2 regions of the Gemella sp. 27098_8_149 genome follow, and region 2 is predicted to be linked to the other one. Evidence: riboswitches for the same ligand, from Rfam matches in the RefSeq annotation. Region 2 holds a riboswitch; the other holds the start of a gene.
The links. A riboswitch is a leader RNA that binds a small molecule or an ion and turns the genes downstream of it on or off. The one in region 2 is predicted to bind lysine.

Region 1 (8,355 bases), on a different contig from region 2:
GGTTCAATAACACCTGATAAGACAGATCCAGCACCAACGTGAGAGTTTTCCCCAACTTCTGCACGTCCACCTAAAATAGCATTCATATCGATCATAGTGTTTTTACCAATTTTAGCTCCGATATTAATAACAGCACCCATCATGATAACCGCATTATCCCCAATACTAACGTGTTCACGGATAGAACATCCTGGTTCAATACGAGCATTAAACTGAGTTAAATCAATCATCGGTACACCACTATTACGGCGATCATTTTCTACACGGTGATTTACTACCACAGCTTTGTTAGCTTCGTAAAATTCCACCCAATCAGCGAAATCTGCAAAAATTACTCTTGAATTTCCTTCACCATAAACTTCTAAAGTTTCTGTAAATTCTACATCAGCGTTAAAATTAACGTAAACTTTTACCGGTGTTTTCTTTTTTGATGTTGCTATAAATTTAATAATTTCTTCTGTTGATTTCATTTCTTTCTCCTATAATCTATACAATTTTTTTCTATTTTATATCTAATTTTTACATATGTCAATCTAACTTTATTATAGTATTTTTTTAGGGAGTGACTCAAAAATCGCGATTTCGTAGAAATCGGTTTTGTAGAGTCACCCCCCGCACAGTTTATTAGATATCTAAAAAGCTTTTATAAAGCGATTTTAGATATCAATAAACCACTTGCGTTGTACGTTAGAATTTTTAGTGCCAAAGACACGTTAAAATTCTTACGTATAACGTATGCAAGGACACACCAAGAAGTGAGTCATAAGACGAAACTGATTGGATTGTGTCTACTGCTGAGGCTATGAATTTTCATGTAAACTATTTTTAAAATCTACTACTTTTGGCGCAGCCCCGTGTATATTGATATTTTTATAAACTGAGTGGCGATGATTCAATTAAACTCCTATACAGAGTCTCTTGAATCCCTCCTGACTTTATTATTTTATACCTAGTACATCTTTCATAGAATATAATCTAGGTTCTTCTACAGTGTTTAGCCATTGTGCAGCTGTAACAGATCCTTTTGCAAACATTTTTTTACTTAGAGCTGTATGTTTAATCTCAATTACTTCATCTTCTCCAGCAAAAATCACTTCATGTTCACCTACTATAGTTCCACCACGAACCGCATGAATTCCAATCTCTTTTTCTTGACGTTTCATATCTCCATGACGACCATAAACTCTAGTGTACTCTTCTACATCTTTGACCGCATCTACTAACATTTTTGCAGTTCCACTAGGCGCATCAACTTTTTTATTGTGGTGTTTTTCAATAACTTCGATATCATATCCTAGTAACAATTCACTAGCTTTTTTTACTAATTCTACTAAAACATTTACTCCTAAACTATAATTCCCTGCATAAACTACCCCTACTTGTGTAGCTAGTTCATCGATTAATTCTAATTCTTCTTGAGTGTGACCAGTCGTAGCAATTACAACTTTTGTTCCAGTACGTTTTGCATACTCTACTAGTTCTTCTGTACCTGCGTGATGCGAAAAATCAATAATCACATCAGCAATTTTTTCTAAGCCTTCATATGAAGTATAAGTAGGAAATTTCTCTTCTAGTAATTCACGGCCTACACCTGCAACAATTTCTAAATCAGTACTGTCTTGAATATAGTTTTTTAGAACTTGTCCCATAGTTCCATTATAACCACTTAATAAAACTCTCATTTTTACTCTCCTTGTAATGAATTAAGTCTTGCGATCTCTTGCTCTAATCTTGTTGCTAATGTTGGAGCAACGTGTGTCATAGGTAGACGGTAGTGACAAGCTGATTTTCCAATTAATTCTACACATTTTTTAACTGGCATTGGATTTGGCTCAGCGAATAACATGTGGATGAAGTCTAAATATTTAAGTTGAAGTCCGAAAGCTTTATCTACTTGTCTTTCTAAAGCATATTTACACATTAAGTGAGTTGCTTTTGGATAAACGTTAGCTAGAACAGAGATTGTCCCTTTACCACCCGCTAAAATAATCGGTACGTTAATATCATCATTTCCTGAGTAAATATCGATGTTATCACCTACTAAGTTTCTAACTGCTAAAGTATGAGCGATATCACCTACAGCATCTTTATATGCCACGATGTTTTTGTGTTGAGATAAGTGTAAAATAGTCTCAGGCGCCATAACTTGCCCAGTTCTTCCTGGTACATTATAAAGTACGATTGGTAAATCAACACTATTAGCGATAGCTTCGAAGTGCTCGATTAAACCTTGTTGGCTAGTTTTGATGTAGTAAGGAGTTACTACTAATAATGCATCCGGTCCTAATTTTTCAATCTCTTGGCTTAATCTAATTGAGTGAGCTGTATCGTTAACCCCACTACCTGCGATAACTGGTACACGTCCTGCTACTCTATCAATCGCAAATTTAATTACCGCTACTTGTTCATCGTCAGGCATAGTTGAACTCTCACCAGTAGTTCCCGCTACGATAATTGCATCTGTTCCTTCACTAATTTGGAATTCGATTAACTCTCCAAATGTTTCATAATCTACACTTCCATCCTCGAAAAATGGTGTTACTATTGCTACTCCGCTTCCTGTATAAATTGTCATAATATTTTTCTCCTTGTATCTATCTTTTTATATTTTTTTAATATTGTTTTATATTTTTATGTATTAAAAATCTTGTCTAATTAAATCTTCTAAAGTTTCACCTTTTACTACTAGGCGACTACTTCCATCTTTTACAAATACTACCGGTAATTTCGGTAATCTATTGTAGTTGCTACTCATACTATAGTTATATGCTCCAGTCGATGATACTAATAGTAAGTCACCTTGCTCAGCTTTAGGTAAATTCGCATCCATTACTAACATATCTCCAGACTCACAGCATTTACCTGCAACTGTATAAGTTGTATCTGCTTCTTCGCTCATCTTGTTAGCTAACATAGCCTCATATTTTGCTTTATATAATGCATAACGAGGATTATCTGCCATACCTCCATCAACAAACACATATTCACGACCTGCAAAAGTCTTCTTAACTCCACCAACACTGTATAATGTGCTACCAGCGTTACACGTTAAACTTCTACCAGGTTCAATAACTACCTTAGTTAAGTCTAATCCGAAATTATCACTTTCACGTTCAACTACTTCGATATACTCTCTTAAAAATTCAACAAGTTCAAAAGGTCTATCCTCTTCAGTGTAATAAACTCCAAAACCTCCACCTAGGTTAAGAACACTTATAGTTAAACCTAATCTTTCTTGAACTTTTTTCGTAAATTCCATTACTACTTTTACAGCTTCGAAAAATGAAGTTTTTTCAAAAATTTGTGATCCGATGTGTGAGTGGAATCCTACGAAGTTAAGATTGCTTTGATTATTAATATCTGCGATTAAATCATATATTGTTTCATCGTATACTGAGTAACCAAATTTTGAATCATCTTTTGCTGTTTTGATGTATTCATGAGTATGAGCGTCGATACCAGTATTTATTCTTAGAAGTACATCTATAGTATTTCCACTCTCTCTTACGATTTCATTAATCATTTCATATTCATAGTCGTTATCTACAACGATAGTTCCTACTCCAACTTCTAGAGCATATTGTAATTCTTCACGAGTTTTATTATTTCCATGGAAATAAGCTCGTTTCATATCATAACCAGCTTTGTATGCTGTATGAATCTCACCAAGTGAAACCACATCAACACCTAAGCCCTCTCTACCCGCAATTCTTAATACTTCTAAACAACTAAAAGCTTTCGATGCGTAAAGAACTTCTGTTTTAAATCTTGAACTTTTGAAATTATTAATAAAAGTTCTACATTGGTTCACTAACATATTTTCGTCATAAACATAAAGTGGTGTACCATATTGAGCTTTTAACTCACTTACTCCAACTCCTGAAATATTCAGTTCACCATTTTCTACTGTCATACCATCAAATAATCTCATTATCTTCTCCTTCATAAAATGTTATAAAAAATAGACTACAAGAACAAAAGGTTCTTGTAGTCTAGCTTATAATTCTATCCTATTCCTCTTGCCCTTATTATAAAAAGCTCACCATGAAGAAAATGGGCATTTTCTAATGACAGTGTTATGCCTATTCGACATAACCCCAGTGAATTTAATCACTTCGGCGATGCTACCTTTTAAATTAGTCATCGCGGCCTCTTTTTATAATACTTATCTATTTACGTTGTATAAATAATATCATGTTTTAAAATTATTGTCAACAGTTTTCAGAAAATTTTTATAATATTCTATTTTTGAACCATGTATATACACAATTAATAATAGTTGTAATTAACTTTTAAAACAACTATAATATACACATATTAAAAGAAGACAGCATACTATACTTCTTCTTATATAAAAAAATAAAGGATTATAAAATATGATTAATTTCACAAAAAATGACGACTTAAATAAAATTATCAGTGATAATGATATAGCGATTATTCAATACGGATCAACAACATGTATGCCATGTCATTCAATAAAAAACAGAATTACTACGTGGCAAGAAGATCACAAAGATATCGCAGCATACTACATTTCATTAGAAGAAAATATGGAAATTGCTGCACAGCGTGGTATTCTTTCAGCACCAACTGTAGAAGTATATATCGAAGGAAGACTATCTATTCAAAAAAGCGGCTACTTCAGTCTAGATGAAATTCTAGAAAAAGTAAGTGCTGTAAGTGAACAAATTAAATAAAAAAGGCTCTTTGTCAAATTCGGGGCATGGAGAAAAATAGGAAATAAGATCTAGGCAGCATTTTGCTGCTTAGATTTTTTCTTACTTTCACTAAGTTTAACATTATTTTTATATTCAGAAACAAATAATCTAGACATAATTAAAATGCGTAATCTGAAATTACTAAAGCTAGAATATCCATAAGATACTCTCTTTAGTAATTTTATCTTATTATTAAATCCTTCTAATGGACCATTAGAATACTTATATTTAATAGCGTTAAGCATATATTCTTTATGCTTTTTCATAGTATTTATAGCTTTAGTTACACCTTTAGATAATCCTCTAGTATCCATATCTATATACTTCTCTAATTCTACAGAATCTTTAGTCTTAATAGCTTCTCTTATCTCATGAACTCTTTCATAACTAGCTGTAAATTCAGCATCTATAGCTAATATATAATCTAATACTTCCTTTCTAGTTACATAGCGTTTAAAGCTTCTAGAATAGAATGTTTTTATTGAATTTACTTTATCTCTATCTTCCAATATTACTTTCCAGAAATTCTTTAAAATAGTGTAAGTAGAGCCTTTTTTATTCTTATATTGATTCATTAGTTTTACTCTAGCTTTGTTTAATTCTCTATTAATATTTTGAACCATATGAAATCTATCTATAATTATCTCAGCATTAGGGAACATTTCTCTAATCATATTCATATAAGGTGGGTAAATATCTATACAGATCGTTTTTACTTTCTTCCTTACTTTTCTTGGGTATCTCATAAAGTATTGTTTTAATATATGTTGTGTTCGTCCATCTACTATATCTATAAAATCATGTGTTTTAGCATCTAAGAATACGAAGCTCATTCCATTTTTACTATCTTTAGTTGACTTTATCTCGTCAAAACATAGGTGCTTTGGTAGGTTTGAATGAGTCTTAACTTCTACAGCTTCTCTACATGATTTCATTACCCTTACTACTGTAGATACTGATACATTACTTAATTCAGCTATATCTTTAAATGATAGCGTCTTAGAAAGATTCTTCATAATGTGAAGTAGAAGGTTTTTAGATATACTGCAGTGTTTTTTTACAAATGGTGTTTCAGCACAAAACTTAGAATTACATTCTCTACATTTGAAACGTTGTTTCTTTAATCTAAGGTATGTAGGGCATTCTGACATCTTTAATAAAGCTACTTTTAACGGATCTCCAAATCCATTTTTAACTATATTATTTCCTTCTTTTTTACAACCGCAGTTTGTGCAACACTTTGGTTCATATGATAAAGTCCCATGAAATAAGAATGTATCTTGACCATCTATATTGATTAAATCAAGTTTATCCTTCATAGTTATATTTTGGTCTTTTATTAATAGTAAATTTGTGATAAAATTAGACATGACAAATATCCTTTCTTAGTTAATTATTTTTCTACACTTTAATTATATTGGATATTTGTCTTTTTGCATATAAAAATAGAAATCCGGGGCTGGAATTTTTCCATGCCCCGGATTTAGTATACAACCATAAAAAATAAGAGCGATTCAAAGTTATTATTTTTGAATCGCTCTTGTTATTAGTTATAGATTTATTTTGCTAATATATCTACAGGTTCTTCACCTAGTAATAGTTTTACATCATTTATATCAACAATTCTAAAACCTTTAATTTTCGATTCTAATTGCCTTACTGACTTGGTCACCCTCGATGTATCAATAAGTAATATCTTTTCATAGTCAGGTACTTTTTCTTCTGCTCTCTTAAGAAATCTCATAACATGCTCAGGATGTAAATATGTCTGACCTTTATATGATTTTATTTCTACTACATATTTCTTTCCTTTTTTCTCAAGACATAAATCAAAGTCTGCACTTCTATTTTTTGGTTCCGTAACTTTATAACCAACATTTTTAAAAGCATATGCTAGTAATAATTCTTTACCTATTGGTGAAGTCAACTTCTCTAAAGCTGCAAGTAATGGTTTAGGTTTAATCTTAATAACAGATTTCTTTAATCCCTCAGGATCTTTTGTTAATAATTTCCTATTAAATCCAATAATATAATCCTCCACTATGGCAAAATGACCATGTGCTATACAGTTTCTAATGGCAGTTAATAAAGCATTTATTTTTGAAAATGTAGTATATTTCGCAACTATTATTTTTTGACAATTAGAACAAATATTCCCCTCAAAAAATCTCCATTCATCATTACTTATAACATCCTTTGAACCTATCCACTTCACATCACGACTTTCATTCATTCCCATTTGATTCATAACATAGGTAAATGAAAATTCATCATATATCTTATCAGAAATTAATTCATTTTTATCTGATTGGTATGAATCAATATTCGGAGTATACCAAAGTAATTCTTTTATTACAGTATCCATTTCTTCTGAAAGTTTAATTGGTCTAGGACTGTGGTGTATTTTATAATTTTTTTCTCTTCTACTACTGCAACATTTCTTAAACATATCCTTCTCCTAATATGAAATCAATTAATATCAACTTTATTATAGCATAAATCATGTACATAAAAAAAGACAATAAAAAATAACCATCTTTTATATAGGTAATGACCTCCAAAATTTAAATGAATTTTGGAGGTTTATTTTCTTGAATAGCCATTAAATTCTATATTTAACTATCCTCTAATTATATCCCCACAAATACTTTAACGATATCTTTCAATTTAGAAAGAACCGATTGCTTCTTAACTTCTCTAGCTCCACCACGACGACCTACCGGTGGTAATACATCATCTAATTCAGTCCCACCCTGGGCAACATATCCTCTACTAATTGATTTTTCTATGAATTTCTTAGATTTTTCTTTTAGATTTTCTTCGTAAATAAGTTCATTTATTTTTTGTTCTTTCTCAATCTTAGCATATTCATAGAAGGCTTCTAGTATGTCTTCATTTTTATCAAACTTAGTTAGGTCTGTACGATTGATAAATTCAATAATCAATTCTTCTTTGGCCCTTGTTCCAAGTGAAGAACGAATCAATCTTCTTATTTCTTCTTTTAATGTTTCATTATTCGTACCTTGCTCTTTAGCTTTTTCAAGAATTAAAGCTAGGATATAATCAAGATTTACCTCTTCAGTTTTTAGAAGATCGATGTGGAATTCAACATCAGAAAGATCAATCTTCTCATCATTTCCACCTTTTCCTCGGTCTCCACCACCAGTAGGATCTTGCGATATTGACTCTTCCTTTATCTTAATATACGTACTCTTCATGTCTTGTTTCAATCTCTCAGAAATTATCTTCTCAAAACTACTGAATTCATCATAGTTTCTTAAAATATTTTCTCTCTTCAAGATTTCACCGAATACCTTAACAAACTCTTTCTTATCTTTTTCTAGTTTGATTTCTGTTGGATCTGGGAATTTTTCTATGATTTCTTCACATAGTTCCTTATAGCCTTTAAATACGACTCCTGTATCTTCATCCGTGAATCCATTTATGTATTCATCATAACTACGCTCGATAATTACATTGATACTATTTTCATCACCAAATAATTTAATCGCATCTTTAGTGGCTTTTTCTAAGTTCCTAAAGCAAACGATATTACCGAAGGCTTTCATCTTATTTAGAATCCTGTTTGTTCTAGAAAATGCTTGAATAAGCCCATGGTATCTTAAGTTTTTAT
Region 2 (8,355 bases):
CCTTGGTTTCTAATGTAATACTTATTACCTGCCCAAGAAGCAAGTTCTTCTACAGTTGCTTCATCTTTACCAATATATTTTGCGATCATAGCAAGCGAAATAATTGCATCACCATTTTCTTCAATTGTTTTCTTCCCGTCTAGTCCATATGCTATATTTTTATATGCATCCTGTTTCATATAATACATAGGCACAGAAAGTCCTTTTTGAGGCAAGTTAAGTAATTGTTCTTTTCGTTTTGCGTTATAATTATCAATATTTATTAGATAATATAGATAACCTTCGACACCATCTCTTAGAGATTCAATGAATTGCTTACTAGCTATCTCATTATTTAATAAATCAACATCTATTTTATTTCCAATATTAGCTGTGATCAACTTCACCTGTGGTAATTTATCACTCAATTGTGAGAAGTTAGCTTGTTTCTCAGATGAAGATATCTTTGAAATATAGTGTTCAGAAAGATTTTTCTCGATACTTCTTGCTACAATTGAAGACTCCTGTGTTCCGTAATAAACTTTTACTCCAAAGACATCTTTATTACTATCATTAGTAGTGTCAATATCAACTAGCAATTCTACAGAATTCTCTGCAGCAAGTTTTGTGATTTCTTCTTTTGTAGGATAAGTTTCATCATTATCCCTCGTTAAAATTGCTTTTATACCATCTTTTTCTAATATCTCTTTTAATTGTTTAGCTATTTTTAAATTATAAGACTTAGAAGATACTCCTTTATAATCAGAACTATCATCTTGTTTTATAATTGGATTTAATAATATTGAATAAGAGGCTAACTTTTCTTTATTTTGGTCCTCAGGACTTTTTTGCCCAGTACCTAAAATACTCCATCCTGGTATCCAACCAACAAAACTATCTTTTGTTTTCACTTCATACCAAGAATCAGATTTGCTTAGCATTTCTACATTATCTCCTGCAGTCACTTTTTTTAGAGTTGGATAGGTATCGTCTGGTCCAGTTCTAAGCTCTATTTCTTTCGAAATGGTGATATTATTTTCAGAATTAGATGCTAAATTCATCTTCTCCCCTATATAAGTAACTACTCCTCCAATAATTAGCACTAATAACAGTATAGATATTAGAAATAATACTCCATTCTTGTTTCTTCTTTTTATTCTCATTTTATTTTCCTGTTGTTAGTTTTTCGTAAACAATAGTTACAGGACCATCATTAACAATATTTACTTCCATCATGGTTTGAAAAATTCCTGTTTCTACCGTTACTCCTTCTTCTCTTAAAAATTTATTAAATTTTTCGTATAATTCATTTGCTTTTTCTGCTCCCGCAGCACTTGTAAAACTAGGTCTATTACCTTTTTTCGTATCAGCGTATAAAGTAAATTGTGAAACTGATAAGATACTTCCTCCTACATCTTTCAGACTCAGGTTGATTTTATCATTTTCATCTTCAAATAAGCGAGCTTGTGCTATCTTTTTTGCCAAGTATTTCGCATCTTCCTCTGTAGATTCTTTATGAACACCTACTAAAAGACAGTATCCTTTATCAATACACCCCACGACCTTATTGTCAACACTTACACTAGCTTTTTTAACTTTTTGTAATATAATTTTCATATATCCACCTATTTAACTATTCTTTCTACGCTATATACGTCTTGGATTTGTCGTAATTTTTTAATCATGTAATCACATTCACTAACATTTTTAACATATATTCCAATTGTGATGACACATGTTTTATCAGCTTTAGATTCAGAATTAAGTTTTTTAATCTCAACTCTACTTTCACTTAATGTCAATAGAACATTTTGTAATAATAATTCTCTATCGAACGCATGGATTTGCAATGTTACACTATAACGACGTGCATTTAAGCTTTCTACCCATTCAACGTCCAATAATCTTGCATGATCTTCTTCACTTAAGTTTGGACAATTATGTCGATGTACAGTAACCCCTCTACCTTTTGTAATAAAACCTACTATTTCATCTCCAGGAATTGGTTGACAACACTTAGATAATCTCACAAGAATATTGTCTACTCCTTTTACATAAACCCCTGTTTCAGTAACAATTTTTTTAGTTTCTTCTGCATTGAAAAGTTTCTCAATTTTTGCTTGAGTCATCTTTTCTTTTCTAATTTTTTCAGTTAATCTTGCAAAAACTTTATTCGCTGTGATTCCACCATATCCTATGGCAACATACATTTCTTCAAGATTAGCAAATTTATATTTATTTAAAGCAATAGCAATATTTTCTTCTGTAAGAACTTCATCAATATCAAAGTTATTAGCTTTAATTTCATCTTTTAACAAGATTTCACCTTTAACTAGATTTTCTTCACGCGCTGCTTTTTTGAAGAATGCTTTAATTTTTGATTTAGTTTGAGATGATGTAGCTATCTCTAGCCATGAGCGTTTTGGCCCTGTAGAGTTTTTACTAGTACGAATATCACAAATTTCACCAGTTGATAACACATAATCGAATGGTTCTATCTTGTCATTTACAGTAGCCCCTACCATCTTATTACCAACTTCTGAATGAATCGCATATGCAAAGTCAACAATACATGATCCTTTTGGTAGTTCTATAATATCACTATTAGGTGTAAACACATAGATTTTATCACTTAATAGGTCTACTTTCAATGATTCCATAAAACTTTCAGCAGTCGCTTCAGTTTCATCATTTTCCGCAATTTTTTGGAACCAATTTAATTTTTCATAGAAATTATTATTTTTATTAACCTTCTTACCTTCTTTATAAGCCCAGTGAGCGGCAATCCCTTTTTCGGCAATTTCATGCATTTCATAAGTTCTAATTTGAACTTCTAAAGTTTGCCCGTCCGGTGCAATTACTGTTGTGTGAAGTGACTGATACATATTCGGTTTTGGCATTGCGATATAATCTTTAATTCTTCCAGGAATTGGAACCCAGAGATTATTTACAAGTCCTAAGGTTGCATAACAATCAGCTACACTATCTACTAAAACACGCACAGCTAACAAATCATAAATCTGGTCAAAAGTTTTATTTTGCTTAACCATTTTTTTATAAATACTATAAATATGTTTTGGTCTACCTGTTACCTGTGCTTCAATATTATTATCAGCTAAAATTGATGTTATACTTGAGCATGCATCTTTTATACTCTCTTCTCTTGCACTTCTTTTCTGTTTCATCATTCCTACTATAGAGAAATATTGAGATGGATGTAAGTATCTAAGCGATGTATCTTCCAGTTCCCATTTAACAGAACTTATCCCTAATCTATGAGCTAAAGGCGCATAAATTTCAAGTGTTTCACTAGAAATTTCACGTTGTTTTTCCTCTCGCATATACTTCATAGTTCTCATATTATGAAGTCTATCCGCAAGTTTAACGAAAATAACACGTAAGTCCTTCGCTATAGACACAAAAAGTTTTCTATGATTTTCTGCTTGTGATTGCTTTTTAGAACGGAATTTTACTTTATCTAACTTTGTAACTCCATCAACTATTACTGCTATATCTTCACCGAAAGTTTCTTTAATATCATCAAATGTATATTTAGTATCTTCTACAACATCATGCAAGAAACCAGCACAAATCGTTGCATAATCTAATTTAAGCTCAGTTAAAATTCCTGCAACTTGAACTGGGTGTAATATATATGGTTCCCCTGATTTTCTAAATTGTCCTTCGTGAGCAACTTTTGCAAACTCATAAGCTTTTCTTATTGTTTTTATTTGCTCTTCTGGTAAATATTTACTCGCCATATCTTCAACATTTTCATAATTATATGGGTATTCAAGATTCACAGAAATTCCTCCTCTTTCGTAATTTAATCTACCCTTCATTTTACCATAAAATTGAAAAAATTTCCTTTAATTCAACTATAATATTTCAAATTTTAAGTATTTATATCAAATCTTCACTATATATAAAATTAAAATTTAAGCTACTTTCTGGATCTATTTATAGGCTTATCAAAATGAAGCTGACAAAAAGCCCCTAAAATGTAACAAAGTACATTTGAGAACTCATAGACGCAGTGGTTTATTGATATCTAAATTCGCTTTATTAAAGCTTTTTAGATATCTAATAAACTGTGCGGGGGTGACTCTACAAAATCGTACTTCTCCGAAATACGATTTTGAGTCACTCCCAAAAAAATCCTAGCTCGAATTCGAACTAGGATTGAATTTTTTTATTATTTTACATCTACGTCTTGAGATAAATCAACTTTATCTAATGGTATTAGTTTTGTTTTATATCTAATTTTGTGGTATAGATAGAAGAATAGGAAAATCGGAACTCCCATATATGTAGTTAGCATTCCACTCCAGTTAACAACACCTTTAGTAATAAGCTCTGTATCTTGACCAATAATAACGATGATACATAATACTAAAGCGATAATTGGACCTACTGGGAACCATTTTGCTCTATATTTAAGTTCATTTAAATCTTTACCTTGAGCGATAAATGCTCTTCTGAATCTATAGTGACTTAATGCAATACCTAACCATGCGATAAATCCAGTTAATCCACTCGCTGCTACGATATAAGTATAAGCATTAGCACTTGTAAGTTGGATTAAGAAGATTAAGAATACCACTACAGCTGTTGCGATTAATGAAATAACAGGTGTTCCATATTTTGTAACACGTCCAAAAATTGGATATGCAAGTTTTTCTTTACTCATCGCATAAAGCATTCTTGTAGATGCATACATACCTGAGTTACCAGCTGATAAGATCGATGTAAGGATAACTGCGTTCATCACACTTGCTGCTAATGCGAATCCTGCATTTTTGAAGACAATTGTAAATGGTGATTTAGCAATTTCTTCAGCACTTGCAGCACCTAATAAATCTGGTGAAGTATAAGGAATTAATAATCCGATTACTAAGATAGCTAGTACGTAGAAGATTAAAATTCTCCAAAATACTTGTTTTACAGCTTTTGGAATACTTTTCTCTGGGTTTTCACTTTCACCAGCAGTAATACCGATTAACTCAGTACCTTGGAATGAATATCCAGCAATTAAGAATACTCCTAGAGTTGCAAGGATTTGTCCTGATAATGAAGAATCTTCTCCAACGAATGGCGCATCACCAATTGTTAAGTTTTTGAATCCAATGTATTCTCCACCTAAAATACCAAAAATAGTTAAACATCCTACTACTAAGAAGATGATTACTACTACTACTTTAATAAGTGCAAACCAATATTCACTTTCACCATATACTTTAACACTAAGTGAGTTTAAAGCGATAATAATAACTAGGAATAATAAGCTCCAAGCCCAGTGAGGAAGTACTCGCATAGGCTCCCAATAACTGATTGCTAATGCAGATAATTCTACGTCAGCTGCTACTGTAATTACCCAGTTAAACCAATAGTTCCATCCTAAAGCAAATCCTAATGAAGGATCCACATAACGTGTAGCATATGTACTAAATGACCCTGATGTAGGAAGATATGTTGCCATTTCCCCTAATGATGTCATTAAGAAATATACCATAAGTCCGATACACAGGTAAGCTACAATAGCTCCCCCAGGTCCCGCACTTTGAATTGCTTGACCACTTGTCATGAATAATCCACTACCGATACATCCTCCGATAGCAATCATACTAATATGACGTGATCGTAAATTTCTTTTTACTTCTGTTGCATTATTGTTATTGCTGTTGTTTGTCATAATAAAAACCTCCTTGATAAAATAAAAAAGCATAACCTCCTACCATATTTGCACGGAGTTATACTTCACATTATCTCTCCAAAACAAGATATTAGTAGCGCAACATAGCCTCACGACTATGACAGTCCTATACTTAGTTCAATATAGGCCCAACAATATTAACATAGGATTAATATCATTTCGGCGATGTTTCCTTTCAAGTAATATCATCAAGTCCTATACTTTCAATTACCCTACTGATAAAAATCGCAACCTCTACCTCACTTACTTTGTGAGGTACATATTCAATTAACTGTTTATTAGTATATTATACTTTTTTACAATTGTCAATAAAAATTTTAATTTTTCTAAAAATTCTCTTAAATATTGTATATATTATACTTTTATAAGAATAATATTCATTACATTAATACTTTATATAAAGAAAGAAGAGGCTTGAAACCTCCTTCTTTCTTTTATTATACAAGCAAGTATCTTTTCATATCTATCAGTTTGATAAACAAATGACTAATTAATCATTCTTCTTTTTTTCTTTTCTTTTTTTCAATAATTTATAGTTTGTAATTATCCCTAATATCATTAAAATTTCTAGTATACTTAATAAAATCTTCATCATCTCTCCCCCTTCAATACAAAGAAACTCAGAATATCGATTTATATTACCTAATATCTTTCACAAATTGCCCCTTGGCGATATTCTTCTAATAAAATTTTTAATAATTCAATTTGTTTTTGTATTCTTGCTCCGCTATCTGTGTCCGCTACTTTTTTTCTACATAATTTATCTACAACTCTCTTAGTTGAAATAATATCCGTCTCATTTTTGATTGCTTCTTCTTTACTTTGGAAAATATCATGACTCATTATCTGTAACCCATAAGAATTGTAAGTTAAAGTATAACCACCATGTCCTGTCGTTTTATGATATGCTCTAGACATTCCACCATCAATAACAATCGTTCTACCATTGGCTTTAATCGGATTTTCTCCTTTTGTTTCCTTAACAGGAGTATGCCCATTTATAATATGTCCCTCACTAGTTAAGCCAAACTCATTTAATAACTTAATACAAAACTCTTCATTATCTCTTAGTTCATAATAAGCATTTTTTACTTCTTCATGAGTAGATTTATCCTCTATAAAGTATCTTTCGAACGTTGTCATGTCACATTTACCAAATAACGGAGAATAGCGACCTTGCCATAAGTAAAAGAACAACCCATTATCTTCTCTACAACCACAATAAAATATACTACGAATTTTTTTATCAAAAAAGTCCAATAGGTTTTTACCAGAGTATTTCTTACCTCCATAAGAGAATTCCTGGAAGTTTCCATTCTCATCTACTGGCATACACCCATGAAGAAGTAGATTCCCATTATAACAACAATACATGCCACCCTTGTTAATAAATAATTCTACATGTTTTTTTAACTTTTCACTTGCTATAAATGATTCTTTTAATTTATTTATAATTTTTTCTTCTTCATCGGTTAATAAGTATGGATTTTCTTTATCAACCGTTGGGAAATTGCATGAAGTTAATGGATATTCTTTACCATAAATTTTTACAGTTTCTTTTTCAAAGTCAATTTTATCCAATAGTGCACGCGACTCTAAATCAAACTCTGGATGTTTATCAATAATCTGTTTTTCTAATTTGAATTGAATTATTGCCATAGCCTTATGCATTCTAGCTATTTGCATAATTTCATGTTCACTATATTTTAACTCGTCATCTTTAGATAATTTTGGTAAAAACTCTTTACAATCATCATCTTTATAATACTTTTCACTAAAGTTTAGTAAATTTCGAATAGGAATTCCATATCTATCTTCTATAATATCTAAGTTATCATATCTTGCACATATTCTGATTACATTCGCTAATGAAATTCTATCTCCTAAATAAGCACCAATCCATAACATATCGTGATTTCCCCATTGAATATCAACAGAATGATAATCTAGTAGTCTATCCATTATTTTATCCGGGAAAGGTCCTCTATCATAAATATCCCCAACTATATGCAAGTGATCAATTGTTAACTTGTGAATACTTAATGATAATTCAATGATAAACTTGTCACCAGCACCTAATTCAATAATATTCTCAAGAATTTTATCATAATAGTCATTTTTATCACTACTTTGCATTTTATAAAGCAATTCATCAATAATATATTTAAAATCTTTTGGTAAAATTTTTCTAACTTTAGATCTAGTGTACTTCCTTGCTGCTACTTGCGTTACTTCTAATAATCGAAGAAGTATTATCTTTTGAAATTCTTTATAATCACATATATCATATTCTTTTCTTATAAAATTTAGTTTTTCTTCTGGATAATATATAATAGTAGCTAGAAGATTTAAATCTTTCCTAGGAAGTCTGTTACCGAATACCTCTTTAAGCTTTTCTTTAATTATACCTGAACCATTTCTTAAAATATGATCGAAGGCTTCATATTCACCATGAATATCACTTAAAAAATGTTCTGTCCCTTTAGGAAGTGTTAATATAGCCTCTAAATTAATTATTTCCTTAGTTGTTTCATCTATACTCTGAAAATTTCCCGCTAGTAATTCTAAATGTTCTCTAGATATTTTCATGCTAATCTCCTTTTTATGATTTTCATCTAAATCTTAACACACTTCTTTTGGTAATTCAAGAAATGTACACGTTG

Region 1: it holds a riboswitch for lysine, as region 2 does, so the genes downstream of both, lysA (diaminopimelate decarboxylase) here and O3801_RS01460 (amino acid permease) in region 2, are expected to answer to the same signal.

What each region holds. Positions count from the first base shown of each region.
Region 1 is NZ_JAPWCB010000004.1:2,745-11,099, reverse strand. It holds gene dapD (2,3,4,5-tetrahydropyridine-2,6-dicarboxylate N-acetyltransferase) at 1-470, opposite strand, end outside; gene dapB (4-hydroxy-tetrahydrodipicolinate reductase) at 939-1,682, opposite strand; gene dapA (4-hydroxy-tetrahydrodipicolinate synthase) at 1,685-2,575, opposite strand; gene lysA (diaminopimelate decarboxylase) at 2,639-3,931, opposite strand; lysine riboswitch at 4,028-4,163, opposite strand; gene O3801_RS02765 (thioredoxin family protein) at 4,377-4,700, shown strand; gene O3801_RS02760 (ISL3 family transposase) at 4,751-6,091, opposite strand; gene O3801_RS02755 (restriction endonuclease) at 6,280-7,170, opposite strand; gene O3801_RS02750 (type I restriction endonuclease subunit R) at 7,352-8,355, opposite strand, start outside.
Region 2 is NZ_JAPWCB010000002.1:62,757-71,111, reverse strand. It holds gene O3801_RS01475 (N-acetylmuramoyl-L-alanine amidase) at 1-1,142, opposite strand, end outside; gene dtd (D-aminoacyl-tRNA deacylase) at 1,144-1,596, opposite strand; gene O3801_RS01465 (RelA/SpoT family protein) at 1,605-3,782, opposite strand; gene O3801_RS01460 (amino acid permease) at 4,175-5,671, opposite strand; lysine riboswitch at 5,759-5,937, opposite strand; gene O3801_RS01455 (fructose-1,6-bisphosphatase) at 6,335-8,281, opposite strand.